Regions from separate parts of the Anoxybacillus sp. MB8 genome, predicted to be linked through region 1. Evidence: a T-box and tRNA genes for the amino acid it is inferred to sense, from the RefSeq annotation. Region 1 holds a T-box; the other holds one or more tRNA genes.
The links. The T-box of region 1 lies ahead of serS (serine--tRNA ligase). A T-box ahead of a tRNA ligase gene usually reads a tRNA of that ligase, here a tRNA-Ser.
Positions count from the first base shown of each region.

Region 2: it has a tRNA-Ser gene. The T-box ahead of serS (serine--tRNA ligase) is inferred to sense a tRNA for this amino acid. The anticodon was not compared.

Region 1 covers NZ_RXXX01000055.1:698-7,002, reverse strand. The annotation lists gene serS (serine--tRNA ligase) at 1-1,190, opposite strand, end outside; T-box leader at 1,240-1,455, opposite strand; gene pdxT (pyridoxal 5'-phosphate synthase glutaminase subunit PdxT) at 1,512-2,090, opposite strand; gene pdxS (pyridoxal 5'-phosphate synthase lyase subunit PdxS) at 2,109-2,993, opposite strand; gene EKC99_RS13915 (D-alanyl-D-alanine carboxypeptidase family protein) at 3,206-4,483, opposite strand; gene guaB (IMP dehydrogenase) at 4,624-6,090, opposite strand; gene EKC99_RS13905 (YaaC family protein) at 6,207-6,305, shown strand, end outside.
Region 2 covers NZ_RXXX01000034.1:6,733-21,882, forward strand. The annotation lists gene EKC99_RS11400 (arsenic transporter) at 1-182, opposite strand, end outside; gene EKC99_RS11405 (ArsR/SmtB family transcription factor) at 201-530, opposite strand; gene EKC99_RS11410 (YrzI family small protein) at 736-876, opposite strand; gene EKC99_RS11415 (CobW family GTP-binding protein) at 1,334-2,254, shown strand; gene EKC99_RS11420 (ribonuclease H1 domain-containing protein) at 2,268-2,864, opposite strand; tRNA gene EKC99_RS11425 (tRNA-Ser) at 2,937-3,029, opposite strand; gene EKC99_RS11430 (MBL fold metallo-hydrolase) at 3,081-4,040, opposite strand; gene EKC99_RS11435 (NUDIX hydrolase) at 4,043-4,675, opposite strand; gene EKC99_RS11440 (ABC transporter permease) at 4,675-5,655, opposite strand; gene EKC99_RS11445 (ABC transporter ATP-binding protein) at 5,648-6,559, opposite strand; gene EKC99_RS11450 (SGNH/GDSL hydrolase family protein) at 6,559-7,350, opposite strand; gene glnA (type I glutamate--ammonia ligase) at 7,450-8,811, opposite strand; gene EKC99_RS11460 (cold-shock protein) at 9,233-9,433, opposite strand; gene EKC99_RS11465 (thioredoxin family protein) at 9,624-10,184, opposite strand; gene EKC99_RS11470 (U32 family peptidase) at 10,267-12,732, opposite strand; gene EKC99_RS11475 (DUF6449 domain-containing protein) at 12,832-14,739, opposite strand; gene EKC99_RS11480 (ABC transporter ATP-binding protein) at 14,714-15,150, opposite strand, start outside.

The DNA.
Region 1 (6,305 bases):
AAAATCGCTGCAACTGTTCGTCCAATGGCTAAACCAGATCCATTTAACGTATGCACATGTTCTGGCTTCGCTTTTGGATCTCGACGGAAACGAATGTTTGCACGGCGAGCTTGGAACGCTTCAAAATTGCTGCAAGAAGAAATTTCTCGATACGTACCATAGCTTGGCAACCATACTTCAATGTCATATTTTTTCGCTGCAGTAAAGCCTAGATCAGCTGTACACATACTCATCACACGATACGGCAAACCTAATAATTGTAAAATACGTTCCGCATCATTTGTTAACTTTTCGAGTTCTTCATAAGAATCTTCCGGTTTTACAAATTTGACAAGCTCTACCTTGTTAAACTGATGCTGACGAATTAATCCGCGCGTATCTCTTCCTGCCGATCCCGCTTCTGAACGGAAACATGCGCTATAAGCAGCATATTTAATTGGCAAATCGTCCGCTGATAAAATTTCATCGCGATGTAAGTTAGTCACAGGAACTTCTGCTGTTGGAATTAAAAAGTAATCTTCACTCTCGATCCGGAACGCATCTTCCTCAAACTTCGGAAGCTGCCCTGTTCCTGTCATACTTGTTCGATTCACAATGTACGGTGGTAAAACTTCTTCATATCCGTGCTGTTCAACATGTACGTCTAACATAAAGTTAATTAACGCACGTTCCAATCGTGCTCCAAGGCCTTTATAAAACACAAATCGACTTCCTGTTACTTTTGCTGCGCGTTCAAAATCTAAAATTCCAAGCCGATCCGCAATTTCCCAATGTGGTTTCGGTTCAAAAGAAAATGAACGTGGCTCTCCCCATTTACGAATTTCTACATTGTCATCTTCTGATTCGCCAATCGGCACAGAGTCATGCGGAACGTTTGGGATTGATAAAAGCAACGTCTCAAGCTGTTGTTCCACTTCTCGCAATTCATCATCAAGCACTTTAATGCGATCGCCAACTTCACGCATTTCAGCAATCAGATGGTCTGCGTCTTTTTTCTCACGCTTTAAGATGGCAATTTGTTGTGACACATCGTTTCGCTTATTTTTCAATTCCTCCGCTTGCGCAATTAATTCACGGCGACGACGATCGAGCTGCTCGAATTGTTCAAAATCCGTTAAGTCCTCGCCACGATGCTGAAGTTTTTGTTTTACTTCCTCAAAATTGGCACGTAGAAATTTTAAGTCTAACATCGTCATTCCTCCTTTTTGATTTATGAAACAAAAAACTCCCGTCCCAAAAGAAAGGGACGAGAGTATTCCCGCGTTGCCACCCTAGTTGAAGACGTGCGTCTTCCACTCGAGACATGTAACGGTTCTCACCGGAAATGCCTACTAACTTCACGCGTTCAGCATTTCGCTCCAGGATGGATTCACAAGTCATTCCTGCCGATTCACACCAGCCATCGGCTCTCTGAAAGGAAGAGGGCTTGTTACTAGTTCCTGTCATCGCTTTTTCTTTATATCATTTTCTTGGAAATAATGTACTATAAGTTTAAACAAAATGCAACCTGTTTATTCTTTCGCTTCTTTAACCATGTTTATAAAATATTGTGTCATGCGATGATCGTCCGTTAATTCTGGATGAAACGAACATCCTAAAAATTGTCCTTGTCTTGCCGCGACAATACGGTCCTCATATGTCGCAAGGACATCAACGTCGTCTCCTACGGACACAATGTGCGGAGCTCGAATAAATACACCAATAAAATCGTCCGCAACACCTTTAATTGTTAAAGATGCTTCAAAACTTTCGCGTTGGCGTCCGAATGAGTTGCGTTCGACTGTAATATCCATTAAACCAAGGTGTGGTTCATCGTAACCAACAATTTTTTTGGCTAAAATAATCAAGCCTGCACACGTTCCAAACATTGGCTTTCCTTCACGCGCGAATTGCTTCAGCGGTTCCATAAACCCGTATTTGTCCATTAAACGACGCATCGTCGTACTTTCGCCGCCTGGAATAATAAGGCCATCAATATGTGCCAGTTGCTCCACCTTTTTAACAACTACCGCTTCGGCACCACACGCTTCAATTGAACGTACGTGTTCACGTACGGCTCCTTGCAATCCGAGTACCCCTATTTTCGTCATATTCATTGCTCCTTTATATTACCATCCACGTTCTTGCATCCGTTGTTCAGGAAGCAACGAAGAAATATCAATCCCTTTCATCGCTCCACCTAGTCCTTTTGATAAATGAGCAATTAATTCATAATCTTCGAAATGAGTTGTCGCTTCAACGATAGCACGCGCATATTTTTCAGGGTTTTCTGATTTAAAAATACCTGAACCGACAAATACACCGTCAGCACCTAAATGCATCATTAACGCGGCATCTGCTGGTGTTGCGACACCACCTGCTGCAAAGTTAACGACAGGAAGACGACCAAGACGTTTAATTTCTAACAGCACTTCAAATGGTGCGCCTAAGTTTTTTGCCTCTGTCATTAACTCATCTTCGCTCATGCTAACAACTTTGCGCACTTGAGCATTGACTTTTCGCATATGGCGAACAGCTTCGACAATATTTCCTGTTCCCGGTTCACCTTTTGTGCGAAGCATAGATGCCCCTTCAGCAATGCGACGAGCCGCTTCACCTAAATCACGACAACCGCATACGAACGGTACAGTAAATTGACGTTTATCAATATGAAATTCTTCATCTGCCGGCGTCAACACTTCGCTCTCGTCGATGTAATCTACACCAAGCGCCTCTAATACACGCGCTTCAACATAATGACCGATACGCGCCTTCGCCATGACTGGAATCGATACTGCTTTCATCACTTCTTCAATCACAGTCGGATCAGCCATGCGTGCAACGCCACCTGCTGCACGAATATCCGCTGGAACACGCTCAAGAGCCATAACAGCTACTGCACCTGCTGCTTCAGCAATTTTCGCTTGTTCTGCGTTCACGACGTCCATAATGACGCCACCTTTTTGCATTTCCGCCATTCCGCGTTTTACACGTTCTGTACCTGTAACCGCCACCGTTCATTCCTCCCATTATGTATATCGTTATTGTGATATTGTACTGAAAAATCAATCCAGCGACAACTATTCATCACTGCAGTACACTATCCATATTCTAGCATACGTTTTTACTACGTAAAAGTATAGAAACACTAACTACATTTTTTTATTTTAACTCAATTTTTTTAAAAATCACAATAAAAATTTTAAAGCCCTCTAAAAAGAGAGCTTTAAAATAATCCTTTCATCGCATTTGAAGCACCATTCCAAATATCACTGAACAATTCGCCAATCGCTCGCATCGCCAAAACGAAACCATTTGCTTTTTCTACAGCTCGCTTTGTTACGATCTCTACCTTTTCTCCTTCTTTTGTTAAGTAACCATAATCTGTTCCTTCATATTTCACGTACATATATCCTACTTTTTGTCCTTTTTTCACAGGAGCTGTTAACGTTTCTTTTTCAATGACGACAACAGGCTTATATTTTTTTTCTTCCCCTCGCTTAATGACAAGCGACAATGGTTGTTTTGTTGCAATGGCAACTTCTTTTTCTTTTCCTTTCTTTACTGCTACTGTTTTATGTTTTTTTGTAATATAACCTTTTGGATACAATTGTTGCACCGTATAGTTGCTAAACGCGTAATCCAGCATTTTTCTCGTCTGTTCAAAGCGCGATAAATGCGTACCTTTTCCATTCGTTTTCGCATTCATCACAACGGTAATAAAGCGCATGCCATTTCGCTCTGCTGTACCTGTAAAACAATATCCTGCAAATTCTGTATATCCCGTTTTAATCCCATCGACACCTTCGTATGCTGCAACAAGTCCCGGGAGCATCCAGTTCCAGTTATCCATTTTAATTTGGTCATCTGTTCCTTCTCGGAAATACTTACGAGGAATACTTGCTGTTTCTAAAATTTCTGGGAACTCATGATATAAATGATATGCTAATGTCGCTACAGCACGAGCAGACATCACATTTTCTTCGTTATCTCCGCTACCTGCAGGGTGCAATCCTCCTAAATCTTTGTTATTTAACCCTGTTGCATTGACAAACTTGTAATCTTTTAATTCTAACTCTTTCGCTTTTTCATTCATCATTTTAACGAAATTTGTTTCCGAACCACCAACAATTTCTGCAATAGCAACTGTCGCCCCGTTTGCTGAGTAAATCGCCATCGCTTCATACAGTTCACGCACTGTATATTTCCCATCTTTTCTCAACGGAACATTCGATAAATCGCGCTTTTGGGAAATTTGATATACATACTCACTTACTGCATATTCTTGATCCCATTTTACGCGCCCTTCATGAATAGCCTCTAGCAACAAGTATTCCGTCATCATTTTTGTCATACTAGCAATTCCTAAAACCGCATCAATGTTTTTTTGATATAAAATCTTCCCCGTCTCCGCTTCAACAAGAATAGCGGCATCTGCTTCAATATTTAGTACGTCTTCTTCCGCTTTTATATTTTGCGGTAAAGTCACCATAAATAAGAACATTGCTGCGATGGAAATGATGAAGCTCTTGTACCATGTTTTCACGCTCAAACCCTCCAACTCTGTTTTACATAACCGTTATTTTAACATACTCTTGTAAAAAAAAATAGACAGAGGAATCTTCCACCTCTGTCTAGTTGTTATTACATGAATGAGTAGTTTGGAGCTTCTTTCGTAATTTGAACATCGTGAGGGTGACTTTCTCTTAATCCTGCTCCAGTCATGCGCACAAATTGCGTTTTTTCTCGCAATTCTTCTAAGTTTTTCGTGCCACAGTAACCCATTCCTGCACGCAATCCCCCAACAAGTTGATAAATCGTATCGGCAAGCGGTCCTTTATAAGGTACTCGTCCTTCAATACCTTCTGGAACAAATTTTTTATTATCTTCTTGGAAGTAACGATCTTTACTTCCTTTCTCCATCGCTCCCACTGAGCCCATCCCACGATATACTTTAAATCGTCTACCTTGGTAAATTTCTGTTTCTCCAGGGCTTTCAGACACGCCTGCAAGCAAGCTACCGAGCATAACAGCATGTCCACCAGCTGCTAAAGCTTTTACGATATCACCAGAATATTTAATTCCTCCATCAGCAATAATAGCTACACCGTATTTTCGCGCTTCTGTTGCACAGTCATAAATCGCTGTAATTTGTGGCACGCCGACACCTGCGACAACCCGTGTCGTACAGATGGATCCTGGACCAATGCCAACTTTAATAATGTTCGCTCCTGCTTCAATTAAGTCGCGCGTCGCCTCTGCTGTCGCGACATTTCCTGCGATAATATTTAAAGTTGGATACGTGTCGCGAATTTTCCGTACCGTCTCAAGTACACCTTTAGAATGACCATGCGCTGTATCAACTACAATAACATCGACATTGGCTTCCACAAGCTTTTTCACACGCAACATCGTATCTGCAGTCACTCCAACAGCTGCTCCAACGAGAAGACGTCCTTTCGCGTCTTTTGCTGCGTTTGGAAATTCAATCACTTTTTCAATATCTTTAATCGTGATAAGTCCCTTTAACACACCTTGATCATCAACGAGAGGGAGTTTTTCAATTTTGTACTTTTGCAAAATTTTTTCCGCTTCTTCTAATGTTGTTCCAACAGGGGCAGTAATTAAGTTTTCTTTTGTCATCACATCAGAAATTTTCATTGAGTAATCTTGAATAAAGCGTAAATCGCGATTCGTAATAATTCCAACGAGCTTTTGTTCTTCCGCATTGTTGACGATCGGAACACCTGAAATCCGATATTTACTCATTAAATGTTCCGCGTCATATACTTGATGTTCAGGAGTTAAAAAGAAAGGATCCGTAATTACACCGCTTTCAGAACGTTTTACTTTATCGACTTGTTCCGCCTGTTGTTCAATTGACATGTTTTTATGAATAATTCCTAATCCTCCTTGGCGTGCCATTGCAATCGCCATTTCCGCTTCGGTTACCGTATCCATTCCTGCACTAATAATCGGGATATTCAATTTTAACGTTTTACTTAGTTCAACTGTTAAATCGACATCACGAGGCAACACTTCTGACTTGGCTGGGATTAAAAGGACGTCATCAAATGTTAATCCTTCTTTCGCAAATTTTGTTTCCCACATTGTTTTTCCCCCTCACTTTGGAAATATTAATTAGTAGAGTATCAACTTCGCTTTTTTCTGTCAAGAAAACACGAAAATGTTAGATAATTCGATCAATTGTATAAGGAGAATATACGATGTGGGAAGTATTTTACTCATCTAATTTTGTACATCAATTTTTAATTGAACGCTATAAACAAGAAGGACGAGAGGACGCTGAAAAGAAAAGTTACGAC
Region 2 (15,150 bases), on a different contig from region 1:
AGCGTCGCATTCCAAACAATGTTTGTTACATCTATAACATCTTGGAAATCAACGACTCCAACAAGCAACGCTAATAAGGCGCCCCCGCAGGCAGACCAACCAATGGATAAATTGCGCGGTTGCCAAATGACAAAAACGAGGGTAATAAGAAAAATCAGTGATGCAAGAATAACGGAAAGCAAAAAACCACTCCTCTCTTTTTATTCACACTGCATACGCATTCCTTTTTCCTCAAGTTGACGAATGTGCTCTTTTGGATCTGGCAAATAAGCAAAAATGCTTTGCATCATTGGATAAAACTCATGTTTTTTATTTAGTGAATAAAATACCCACTGCGCTTTTTTTGATTCTTTTACTAAACCGTTGTCTTTTAATTTTCGTAAATGTTGACTAATGGCTGGCTGGCTCATTTGTAACATGTCAACAAGCTCACATACACAGCAGTCTGTTTCGTTCAATATACTGATAATCATCAGTCTAGTCTTATCGCCTAGTAACTTTAACATATTTGCAACTTCTTCGTGATACATATACCTCCCTCCTTCATCCGTTAATCATTATATAATCATATACTTATATGAACAAGTAAAGATTTTGTAAAGAAAAAAGAGCTGATCTATAAGATCAACTCTTGTCGCGTAAAACTAATCGTCATCTACCGTCCAAGTCACATTTGTTTTCGAGCGTTGCTGTTCCATTTTTCATTCCCCCTTCAACATGTATTTGTTTTCCAAATTAAAACAATTGATACATTGAACATTTTCGATCCATCATCTCTTCTTCAAGTTGATGAATGAGCTGTTCTTGCTTTATTTCTTCAGCCGTCCATATTCGTCGTTGAATAGAAATCGTTAAGAAAAATAAATGAAACTTCATCGCTTGCTCACCTCCTTTCAATAAAAAATCCGCAAGAGAAGATCCCTTTGCGGATTGAAAATAAAAGCCGCAAGGAACAGTACCTTCCTTGCGGCATGTGAGCGCTTATGAAAAGATCAATGATCTTCACACGGGAAGGTTGGACCAGTCTTTCTTTGTTCGATGTTCGATTGTGCAATATGCTACTGTCATTGTCGTCATGGTCCTTCCCTCCTTTTCAAATGATTGGATATAGTAAATTATATACATGATAAGATAAGTTTGTAAATAGATGATAAAAATTTTTCCAAAAAGATTACAAAGATATGTATATGAAAGAAAACAAAAGGTATGCAAGGACAGATGCATCATTTTTTCTCTTCTAAGCAAATTGCCCATCGATGCACGATATATTTTTCTTGTGCTATGTATTACTTTTGACTATGATCAAAAAAGAACATGTAGAAAGGAGAACTTTATGAAACATACAGACATATACATCTTATCTGGATTTCTCGGAAGTGGTAAAACGACATTATTAAAGCGACTACTACAAAATGAAAAAGAGCGTGGACGGAAAGTGGCTGTGGTAATGAATGAAATCGGTCAAGTATCTATTGATTCGCATGCCGTTTCAGAAGATGCTGTGTTAAGCGAATTATTAAGCGGCTGTGTATGTTGCACCATTCAAGATCAATTTGAAGTAGAACTTCATTCACTTCTTCAACAACATGAGTTAGACGTCATTTATGTTGAAACGACAGGGGTAGCTCATCCTGTTGAAGTGCTCGATGCGTGTATGTCGCCATTGTTTGCTGATCGCATTCAAATGGGAGGCATTATTACGACAATCGACGCAACACGTTGGGTGAATCGTCAACAACTCTCCATTCCTCTGCAAATGTTGTTAAAAGAACAAGTTCGTCACGCGGATGTATTAATTGTCAATAAGACAGATATATTACGTCCAGATGAACAAGCGAAATTATCGTTTGAGTTACAAACGATCAACAGCGAAGCGCGCACAATTTTCACAACGTTTTCTAATGTACGAATCGAAGATATTCATTTGTTATCGAAGCGGATGAGAAACGAGCATGAGCGAATGAACATCGAAAGACTACGCATTCAAACATACGTACATACATTTGCAAGCCCAATTGACTTAGACGTGTTCGAACACTGGGTACGACAACTTCCTGATACTATTTACCGCATGAAAGGATTTTTACGTTTTACTCATACAAGTGGAGTTTACTCCTTTCAGTATGCATACGGTACACCGCTCTATATGAAAGAGGAAATGAATGTCCCGTTACATTTTGTTATCATCGGTGAACAATTGGATAAACAAAAACTAAAACAACAACTCGATGACATGCAAAAAGGAGAAGGTTAATATCCCTCTCCTTTCACTTTCGTCCGAAATCTGCTTTAATTTCTCCCCATTGCTCGGTTTCCCATTTCATAATTTCATTTGTATAATGGTGCGTGCGCAACCACGCTTCAGCACGCTCAACAAGTTGCCAGACACGTTCTGTTTCAGCGTTGCGAACGAGCGTTGTATTCGCCTTTTTTCCTTTTACCCATTTGATAGCTGTTGCCGAATCAGAATAAATCGGCAAACTTTTGTTTTGTTGTTGTAACCATGCTAATGCGTGAACAATGGCTAAAAACTCCCCAATGTTATTTGTTCCGATCATCGGCCCAACATGAAACAACTCTTTCCCTGTTTTCGTATGTACTCCTCGATACTCCATCCATCCTGGATTTCCGCTACATGCCGCATCTACGCAAATGCTTTCCTCTACATAGTTTGTTGCATGCGCTTTATTTTTTTTCGTTCGGTTTACAAACGGACTAGACGCAAATGCTTGTTCTGCTTCTTCTTTCGATGGAAATGAGCGATATTTCGCCCCCGGAACGCCAATAACGTACGGTTTACACTCGTCCCAAGAAGAAAAAATGCCTGTTTTCGCCCCTTCCCAAACGACATAATATTTTTTCAAATTGTCACATCCTCGCAATTGAAATAAAGAAACAAAGTTGAAGATCACAAAGAAGGAATAAAAGAGGAGATATGGCGGAGGAGGGGGGATTCGAACCCCCGCGGGCTTTGACACCCCTATCGGTTTTCGAGACCGACCCCTTCAGCCGGACTTGGGTACTCCTCCGTATGAGTGGGGTGCCAAAGAAATTATAGCGAAAACATGATTTGTCGTCAATTACCTTTTTTGTTTTTCTATATAGTCAACAAGACCCATTGCACACACTTGTAAGTCGAGCTGAAGTATTTTATATACATCGGCATCATCAGGTACTTGCTGTTTGCGCAAAAATGTTTGGATATGATCAAATAAACGATTGGACACAGCCTCTGTTTTTTCTGTAAAAGATAGATTCATTTGTTCATTTACAACATCATAACCGATTTGCACAAAGAGCGGTAACCAGTAATGAAGTTGATTCCAAACTACTTGTGTATGTGTTGACATACCAAAATGGCCAAAATATATACGATCTGGACGTAACGTCATAAATCTTTCAATCGATGTGCGCATCGCTTCGGGATCAAATTGATTTGGCGATGTAGACGGCAGGTATAACTCAACACCGTACGAAAGCAATTGAGGGTAAAAGACACCGGCTGTATCACCTGTAAAAATGCCGTTACTTGTTTGATCATAAATAGAGAAATGGTGATTCGCATGCCCCGGTGTATGAAGAAACGTTAGTGTACGATTTTTTCCAATTTGTAACGTTTCTCCATCTTCTTTTACAATTAATCGGTCTTCAGGAATTGGAACAATCGGGTCAAATAAAGCGTCAAACGATTGGCCATAAACGGCTTTTGCCCCTGCAATGAGACGAGACGGGTCAGCTAAATGGCGCATGCCTTTTGGATGAACGAATACGCGAGCATTTGGACAATGTTGTAGTAACATCCCCGCCCCACCAGCATGATCTAAATGAATATGTGTAACGATAATGTTTTTTACGTCGTGTAAATCAATAGAGATTGCTTCTAGTCCTTTAAGTAAATGCGGGATAGAAGGGCTCGCACTTGTTTCGATAATCGTCACTTCTTCTTCATGAAAAACATATGCTCCTGTTCGCTGGGCAGTTTGTAGATCATATAAATCAATAAGTGAAATGCCAAATCCTAAATCAACAGGTTGTCCCATACTCATTCTCCCCTCATCTGTTCAATAAGTCTAACGAAATGATACACAATTTTTGCGGTTAATCCCCAAATGACTTTGTCTTTGTAGTAATAAAAATGTTCTTCGATTTGCCTTGGTCGCCAATTATACTGTCTTCCTCCAGGAATATCGTCAAATGGGAAATCGTCTTCGGGCTTTGGTTCGAATTGAACACGATATATTTTTGGTTTCGTTTCAATAAAAAAAGATAACGGGACGGTAAATACATCTTCCACTTCTTTTTTATTGATTTGCATGTGTGCGTTATTCACAAATGCAACAAACGGATAAATGACCATACCAAACGGTGAAAGCACATAATCAAGTGGAACGACATGTGTAATATGTTCTTTTTCAATCCCCAACTCTTCACATGTTTCCCGAATGGCTGTTTCTTGTGGACTTTGATCACACGGATCCATTTTTCCACCCGGAAAACAAATTTCACCTGGCTGTCGACGCAATTGAAATGAACGCACTTCAAATAAGACAAATGTATCATCGTGTTGACGGATGAGTGGAAGAAGAACAGCATATGTAGCGTATTTGTCGAAATCCATAACCGTTGGTGTTCGGTGTCGTAATGCATCCATGACCGTATAAATCTTTTTTTTCATTAGTAAACATCCCTTTTCGTAAATACATAAAAAGAAACGATCAGTGCACCAAGCGCCCAAACGGCGAGCACAGTCATTGAAAAGGAAAGTGTCATCCCATCAATCGGTGGCGCCGTTCCACTAACATAACTTGTGAGTCGTAAATTTACCATAAATAAATATTTCGCAGACTCCCACGATGATACCATGCTTGATAAAATCGCACCTGAAATAAGGGCAGCAAGCATAATTCCCATCACCGCGGCTGTACTACGTATTAATACGGACAACATAAACGTAAGCGTACCGACGACGAGCGAAACAAAAAAAGCAAGCCCGAATTCAATAAGTAAGTATTTCCATTGCGGAATAAGATGAACAGCTGTTGTATTTAGTTCTTCACCTTGAACCGAAAATCCTGTTAAAAGCGGCAAATTCCATCCACCATATCCAAATACAATGCCAGAGATAGCGTATGATAATAGAGCGACAGAAAATACGATAAACGACGTAGATAAAATCATCGCTATATATTTGCTCATTAAAACTTTCCATCGTTTCACAGGACGTGTCAACAACAGCTTGATTGTTCCTCCACTTGCCTCTGATGAAACGAGATCAGCTGCAATGACCATAACGAGAAGCGGTAAAAATAACTCAATGGAGTTTTCAATAAACATGCGCATAAATGTTGGAGCACCCGGTGCCATCGGATTAATATCGTTGTCTAAATAATATTGTTGTTGCTGTAAACGGATTTTAAGAAACTTTTTCCATTCCTCAGAAATGCCTGTTGAGTTTAATCGGTTTTGTGTGTCGATGATTTGTTGTTGTAGCTGTGTGCGCCAATCTGTCGTTCCGATCCGTTCTCGAATCGTTTCGATTTGTTTAAATTGCGCGTATGTAAATAAGCTAACGAGAACAGCAACGATCGCTGCGATAATAAACAAGCGTTTTTTACGAACAATTTTTAACATTTCATTGTATACAAGATTAATCAATCGTTTCCCCTCCCGTTAATTCAATAAATAAGTCTTCTAGTGTTGGAAGTTTGCGTTCAATTCCACTGACATATATCCCTGCTTCAATTAAACGAGCATTGCAACGCGCAATCGTTTCGTTTGATTCATACATTGTCACGAGCGCTCCATCTTTTTCACCAAGCACAGTCGTTTCATTTTGTAGTATTTGTTTTGCTTTATCTACCGGATCAACGCTCCAATATGTCCGAGCTTGTTCTTGTAGCAAATGTTCGACCGTATCAATACGAATAATCTCTCCTTTAGACATAATCGCCACACGGTCACACATGAGTTGTATTTCACTCAATAAATGCGATGAGACGAGCACACTTAACTGTTCTTTTTCAGCAAGCGAGCGAATAAACTGTCTCATTTCACGAATGCCGACAGGATCTAAACCGTTTGTTGGTTCGTCTAAAATAAGCACCGTCGGTTTTCCAAGTAGCGCTTGCGCAATACCGAGGCGTTGACGCATGCCGAGTGAATACGTACGAACAAGATCATGGATCCGATTTTGTAGACCGACGAGTTCAACCACTTCTTGAATGCGATGAGCTGTAATTCCTGGAACCATTCGTGCGAAGTGTTCAAGATTTTCCCAACCGCTTAAATACGGATAAAGTTCAGGGTTTTCAACGATACACCCTATATGTTGGATCGCTTTTGTAAATTGTTTTTGTAAATCATAGCCGCAAATTGAAATCGTTCCAGATGTCGGTCGAATTAATCCGACGAGCATGCGAATAGTCGTTGTTTTTCCTGCGCCGTTTGGACCTAAGAAGCCGAACACTTCCCCTTTTTTTAACGAAAACGAAAGTCCTTTAATAATTTCTTTTTTTCCGATTGTTTTTCGTACATGTTGTACAACTAACGTTTCTTCCATTATTCTTCTCCTTTCGTGAACGTAATAAGTGAGGCAACACGTTCACCGATTCGTTTATATCCTTCTTTATTAGGATGGAATTTATCTGTATATAAATAGTCGTTTACTTGTAGTTCAAACAAATCATATGTCGGAACACAAATGATGAATTGATAGTCCGCTGCTACTTCAGATGCCACATAATTCCAACTACGTACAACGGCAGATGTTTCTTTCCCATTATCTAAATCATTGAACGGATTATATAAAGCAATGTAAAATACGGGCGCTTCGTTGTTTACTGTGCGAACAAGCTGAAAAATTGTACGTAGCTGTTGGGCAAATTTCTCTTTTTCTTTTTCTAATTGCGTAGTGGATAAGTCTCTCAATGCTTCGCCACCGCGAAATAAGTCGTTTCCTCCAATCGTCATTAAAATGATGTCGGCTTCTTTTAATTGACGTTGCACTTCTTTTTGTTTGAGTTGGCCAATCAATTGTGCAGATCGTTGTCCTTTAATAGCTAAATTGGTGAATTGGACATGTTGATTTGTCCGTTTTTTTAGTTCATCTACAACATAGCCAACATATCCTTTTCCTGTTTCATCTCCCGTCCCGCGCGTTAATGAATCGCCAAGTGCGACAATGGAAAGCGCATCGTTTTTCTTTGTGTTTGACGTTGTTTGCTTTGGTTGTTTTACTGAGGAAGCTTCGTAAAAAAATTGGTCTTGAATAGTGACGATTAAGCCGATAGCCCATAGCAATGTTGTTGCAGCACAAATCGCCACAATCATCCCGATGATTCGTTTAGACACAATACCACCCTTTCGTTATGTTCTATGTATCATCATAAACGATTTGTTGTTTAAACACATAATGAAAACATGCAAAAAAGCGAGCACAATCGCTCGCTTTTAAAATTTTGCTTGATAATGTTCAATTTCCCAAGCATGAACAGCTGTTCGATAGCTATCCCATTCGTTCTTTTTCATTGCGATATACTCGTTAAATACATGGTCGCCTAATGTATGACGTCCAATCGTTCCATTTTCTAATTCTTCAATCGCTTTCCCTAAACTACCTGGAAGGTTTTCGATACGAAGCTCTTTACGACGTTCATTCGTCATATGGAAAATATCTTCGTCGATTGGTGCTGGGCAAGTGAGCTCTTTTTCTACTCCATCAAGCCCTGCCTCAGCAATAACTGCAAACGCTAAATACGGATTAGCAGATGGATCTGGACAACGAAGTTCAACGCGTGTTGCTAATCCTCGTTTTGCAGGGATGCGAATTAATGCGGAGCGGTTTGATGCCGACCACGCAATATAACAAGGCGCTTCATATCCTGGGACGAGACGTTTATATGAGTTTACTAATGGATTCGTAATGGCTGCGAAACTTTTTACGTTGTGCAATAAACCAGCAATAAATTGATATGCCGTTTCAGATAATTGATTGTCATCCGATGGATCAAAAAACGCATTTTCTCCATCTTTAAATAGCGAAATGTTTACGTGCATACCTGAACCGTTAATACCGAAAATCGGCTTTGGCATAAATGTGGCATGCAATCCGTATTTTTTAGCAATCGTTTTTACAACCCATTTATATGTTGTTGCATTATCAGCGGAACTAAGCGCATCCGCATATTTAAAGTTAATTTCATGTTGACCTTCAGCCACTTCATGATGCGAAGCCTCAATCGTAAATCCCATTGCTTTTAATGCACGATAAATGTCTAAGCGAACTCGTTCACCGAGATCTTTTGGTGATGGCTCAAAATAGCCACCGTTATCTTGAGGTGTTGTTGTCGGATTTCCATTTTCATCTGTTTTAAACAAGAAAAACTCTAATTCAGGACCAACGGAGATCGTATATCCTTTTTGTTTCGCTCGTTCAACTGTTTTTTTCAATACGTTACGTGGATCGCCATCAAATAACGTTCCGTCTGGATTCATCACAGAGCAAAGAAAACGTGCTTCTGCATACCCCGCTTCTACTGTCCATGGTAGTACTGCAAATGTTTGTAAATCAGGAAGTAAATATAAGTCTGAGCGATTGATTGGCGAAAAACCTTTGATAGAAGATCCATCAAACATTATTTTTCCTTCTACTACATCATCTAGTTGTTCCGCTGTCACTGTGACGTGCTTTAAAACACCTTCAATATCAACAAATTGTAAATGTAATAGTTCAACATGTTTTTGTTTGATGATTTCTTTAATTTGTTCAAGCGTCGAAGTGTTTGTTTGTTCAGAGACGAGTAGTTCACTCATGTCACATTACCTCACATTCTTATGTATATTTTTATAACATGAGTTTATTATATGGAATCATTCATCATTTTTCAATAGTTTTTTATCAAATTTTCTGTATTTTTATTAAGAAAAGCGCAAAGCGCCGCCTATCGGCGAAGAGCGCACAAGCCCCACCGAGGAGGCTGTCGCCGCCGCAGTGTGGGGCGGAGCGACTCGAGCCGATGGCGCTTGGAGCTAGACATCAATTCAAAATTTTATACTTTCTTATCTTTTTTAAAAAAAAACACACTCTTGATATGAGCGTGTTGAACAAACAAAAACGACGGAAACCCTACCTCTCTTCCGTCCTTGCAGCTCCGAAGCTGCGCCAGTGAGAATTTGTTTCGTTGCATATAAAAACGGGATCTCACGAAAAGCGAGATCCCGTACGTTTGACTATTTATGCTTTTTGGACGTTTGCCGCTTGCGGCCCACGGTTGCCATTCACGATGTCAAATGTTACTTTTTCGCCTTCTTCCAACGTTTTGAATCCAGTACCTTGGATCGCTGTGAAGTGAACGAATACGTCTGTACCTCCGTCCGTCTCAATGAATCCAAAACCTTTTTCTGCGTTAAACCATTTTACTTTACCTGTGTTCATGTGAAATTCCTCCAAAACAATTTTAAAAATTGACCACCGTTTCATTACTCATAAAACAAAAGCTACACTTTCGTCAAGTCCTTATAAGATGAACCTGACAAAGGTGCAGCTTATAACGATCATTGATATAACGAACGAAATGGTACTTCTTAAGTATATAGGCTTGAAATAAAAATGTCAAATGTTTTTTTTATTTTTCTTTCCATTTGATGCTGCAACCGATGCTTGGCTTCTGTTCTTTCGGAACAGGTTTCCCTAAAAGCAATGCATCTAAAGCTGTACGAATAGAAGATCCAGTCACTGGGATTCCGTTACTTGGTCGTGAATCATCGAGTTGACCACGGTAAACACATTGTAATGCACCGTTGAATATGTAAAAGTCTGGCGTGCATGCAGCTTGATATGCTTTTGCTACTTCTTGTGTTTCGTCAAATAAGTATGGAAACGGATATCCAAATTGTTCAGCTACCTCTTTCATTTTTTCTGGCGAATCGTCTGGATATTTTTCTACATCATTCGAATTAATGGCAATAAATGAAATCCCTTTTGGTAGATAATCGTTGGCGAGACGGACAAGCTCCCCTTGAACATGTTTAACAAATGGGCAATGATTGCAAATGAACATGATTACTGTTGCAATGTCTGATTTGACGTCTTCTAACCGAACGATTTGTCCATTGACCACGTTGACAAGTTCAAACGATGGAGCTTTCTCTCCTAGTGGAAACATATTTGATTCAACAGCTGGCATACAAATCACCCTTTCTTTTTTCGTTCATTTACTATTATAGCAAAATGTACAAATAACAAAAAATAAGCGAGCTTGAGCCCGCTTATTTTTTGATGAGTTGTCCTCGTGTCACGCCGAGTTGATTAATGGCTTTTAACGTGCGCCATACGCTTGTTCCGCTCCGTTTGCCTTCGAGCGCTTCGCGATATAATGTGATGACTTCTTCTACTTTTTTCGCTGACTCTTCCAAAAACTCGACACGATACGAGCGAACACCAAGGGATAAAAAGTGTGGAATATATTCTGCCCCAGATTGTTCAATGGCATTGTACACTGTATTTCGGCAGCCGATATCCACACGAACAGGATGAAGCATGCCAATACGGTCACGCAACGATACACGATGTTTTTCGCATGGACGTCCACAGTTCGTAAAATCGGTTCCTTCACTTAAAAATGTACAGTATACACAATGTTCAGTGTGAAACATCGGTAAATGTTGGTGAATAACCATTTCGATATGTTCTGTTGGTGCTGCTTCAAGTAAATCAATCATTTGTTGAATATTTAAATCGTATGAAGGGGTGATTCGATCGAGCCCTCGAGATAAAAACAACTGTGCAGCCAGATGGTTTGAGATGTTAAGCGAAAAATCTCCGATTAACGTTTGTTCTATTGATTGATTCGTATAATACTGCACCGCTCCTAAACTACGAACTAAAATGGCATCTGGCTCAGCTTTTAAAATCCCTCTTAAAATTCCATTTTCCCCAGGCATATGAATGCGCGGGGTAGCTAAAGCGATCGGTTTGTTTGTTGTTCGTGCAATCTGCACAGCTTTCGGATAATCGGTTGTAAATTCGAAATCGGCATACACCATGTCTACATCTGTATGACATGCCGCTTCGACTTGTTCGAGCGTACGACAAAGCGCCATTAAAGAAGGGTTCTCTGCTCGTTGTTTTTGTCGGTAAGAAGATGTTAAATCAACGGCTTGCTTGATGTATAGCCGCGGACGTTGTCGTTTTTCAATAAGCTGTTCCACGGCTTGTCTTCTTATTCGGTTTAATTCTTTAACCGGAAGAATAACATTGTCTGTCATATGCATATAAACGTCTTTTAATTCAAAAATCGTTCCGCCTAATCTCCCGAATTGCTCTTTTATAAAATCTAATGTGAGCGGTCGCTTTTGTGCAACATCTAACATTTGCTCAGATTGAACGATTACTTCATTGCCTGTCGTTTCATCGCGCCATGTTGAAATGAGCGGTTTTCCTGCTTCACCGTACACATGCACAGTTAGCGGAAACAACTGATATGGTCGCTCGGTTTCAAATGTTTTACGCAAACGACGATCAAGCTCTTGGTCGCTCGTTTTCCAAATGCGATTTCCTACACGCACGCGCGTTAAATTGACGTCATGTCGGCCAGGGACAATTTCAACAAGACCTTTTTCCACTTCCCCTTCCACTTTTTTTCCGTGTTTTCGTAAATCGTATACGCGGCCGCCTTCTTCTTTTTCTTCTGGACGTCCTGCATCAAATACGATGCCATCCCCACGTTTTAACGGAGCTTGCAGTTCGCATAAAACACCGTCTTTTAATACTTTTTTGACCGTTCCAAGAAATACACCACGGCTTTTCGGAAACGTTCCATCAACAAGCTGTTTGTTGTTCGTTCCTTTTAAAAAGCCATGTGTAAATCCTCGACTAAAGCTTTGTTGTAGTTCACGTATTTCCTCTGTTGAAGGAGTATAATGGCGTCCTGCTAAATATTCATCAATAGCTTTTCGGTATTTGCTGACAACATTTGCTACATATTCTGGTGACTTTAATCGCCCTTCGATTTTAAACGTGCTTACCCCTGCTTCGATAAGTTCTGGAACGAGATCAAGAGCAGCTAAGTCTTTTGGTGAAAGTAAATAAGCGACGTTTCCCATTTCTTTTTGCTCGCCATCAACGATTAAATCGTATGGAAGGCGACAAGCTTGGGCGCATTCTCCACGATTGGCTGAACGCCCACCCCACATTTCTGACGTCAAACATTGCCCAGAATATGATACACAAAGTGCTCCGTGAACAAATACTTCTAAAGGAACGTTCGTTTTCTCAGCAATTTTTTGAATGTGTGTTAAATTATTTTCGCGACCAAGTACAACGACTTCTAAGTGGTAAGGATTTAGAAATTCAACAGCTTCTGGAGATGTAACAGTCATTTGTGTTGATCCGTGAATCGGAAAATCAGGCGACAAATCGCGGATGAGTTTAACAAGTCCTAAATCTTGGACGATCAGTGCATCTACTCCTGCATCTATACATGCTTCAACGAGCTGCTTTGCTTCTTCTAGCTCATTTTCAAACACTAAAATATTAAAAGTAACATATCCACGCACATTGTATTTATGCAAATAAGCCATCACATCTTTTAATTCTTCCATACGAAAGTTTTTCGCCCGTACACGTGCATTATATTTATCCACACCAAAATAAACTGCGTCTGCTCCATTGGCAACAGCAGCACGAAGACAATCCCAATCTCCCGCTGGCGCTAACAGTTCAATTTTTCTCACAGCTAGTCAACCTCTCTATTTTTTATCATGAACAACAATATATTATCGAATATCCCCCTCGTTTGCCAACAAAGAAAAAGACCTGAACGTGCAGGTCTTTTAATGAACGAATGGAGGAACAAAATGTTTTGAAAATGACTGAATGTCAATACGGCCATTTTTATAGTAAATACCTAAAATATAATCTTCCTCTCCCCAAGTAGCCATTTGTAAGCATTGTTCAATTTTCACTTTATCATGAACGACCATTTTTGCTTTTTCTCGCTCAATCATTTCAGGTGTCCACTCATACTGTGGAACTTGTTTTGTGTTTTTAATAATTTTGATTTCAGCAATATCATCCGCTGTCACTCTCGCTTGTTGTAATAAACCGCGATCTTGTAGCCATTGTTCAACGAGATGGTACGATTTTCTCCACTCTATTCCTTGTTCTTCGTATTTTTCATACAAAATGCTAATTGTACCCCAACTGCGATTTATTGTTGTTTCATCAAATGTTTCGTGTAAAAGTTGTTGTTGTAAGACTGCTAAAAATGATTCAATATCATCACGATCTTGCAAGCGAACGACTTTATCTTCTGAACCAATTCTGATTTGTAAGACGTCTTTAAAATTCGTCTTACGTAAAATCGGATAATGATTCTTTTTGAACTCAATGGAATTAAAAATCGGCTTATAAAATTGATTGTATAAATTCGTTGGAACAGTATATTCGCGAACGATTCGTTCTCCATTTTTTAAGTCATAGCCGATAACAACGTTCCGTCTATCGTTGACTGGATATGTTCGTTGTTCAATAAGGTGTTGATGAAATAAATAAATATTTCTAATATTTTCCTTTTCGTAGTAAAAGGCATTTTCCTCGTCTATTTCATCGTTTTCAAAAAAGTATATGTGGTCACCGAAATATGCTCGTTCAATTTCGTTTAATGACGGTTGGTACGTCTTATATCCAAATAGATCAAATGTAAATAATAAACCAACGATACTCATAAATACCACATATCCCACGTATTCTTTCCAACGACTAAATACACGCCACGTTTTTGCTAAAATCATGCGGGCGATGATGTAACCAAATAATGATGAAGATACGTATCCAAAAATCACCCAACTCATCTTTTGCTGCATCTGTCCAAAATATGCTCCACCGACAAGCATGACACAAAACGTGAAACCGTATGTAAATACCGGGCGGAGTGGGCGAAAGACAATCGCATCTGTTGCCATTTCAATATGTCGTTTTTTGTACAACCATATACTAAGTCCATAAAACATAAAAGTCAGCACAGTATATATCAATATTTCGAGCGGTTGGATTTGTTTTGTCGACCAATTTAGTGCCTGAATAAAAGGAACTATTTCATTCAAGCTAGAAGATAAATAATATTCGTATGCAAAGCCGTACAAAAAATATTTCAAATTAAATATAAGTAGAATAAATATTCCAGCAGGGAAGAAAAAGAGAATGTAAGCGAACATGCCTTGCAAAATGGACATGCCAGTAAGCATCCCAACAAACACGGCTCCAGAAAATAATAATAAATTCATTGAAACGGTACTAACAAACCAAATAGCTACATGTTTAAATGAATATAAAGAAATCGGAAGGAATGGTTTCATCATGATTAAACATACTGCAATGACTGCGACGGGTACGATTAAAATAATCATTCCAACAACAATATGTTGAAGAAATAGCACCTCCCGTTTAATTGGTAGACTATGCATGTGGTCAGCTGATCGCTTCACTTGCATATAACGAAATAAAAAAATAGCGAGCAAAATGGGAAGTGTGAACATAAGCGAAAACTGAATGACACTTCCAATATCAAATATGCGCCCTGTTTGATGATGTATAAGCCAATCTTTGTTTTCGCTCATCATAAAAATATGAATAGGCAAAGTAAAAAGTAAACCGACGAGATAAATAAGCGAGACCCATCCAACGTTGCGAACAATTTGAGTAAATATTCCACGATTAAACAAGAATGTTTTCAATGGCATATCCTTGTTCCCCCATTTCATAAATAAATATTTCTTCTAACGTTAATGGTAATAAATCAAACAAAATTGGCTCATGTTTCTGAATATGTGCAATGATTTGTTCTTCTTCCCCACGAACGATACAAAGTAAAACGCTACCACGTTGTTCTTGGTAAACGACATCTATATGTTGTAGAAAAGAAAAAGGAATTTGTCCTTGGAACGCTACCTGCACTTTATGAATGTTTGTTTTCAAGTTATCTAGCTCTTTTTCAATGATGAGCGAACCGTGGTGTAACATGCCAATACGGTCACATAAATCTTCTACTTCAAATAAGTTGTGCGAAGAAATAACAACGGTCATTTCTCTTTCTGCTACGTCCTGAAATAAAATGTTTTTCACTTTTTGTCTCATGACAGCATCTAGTCCAT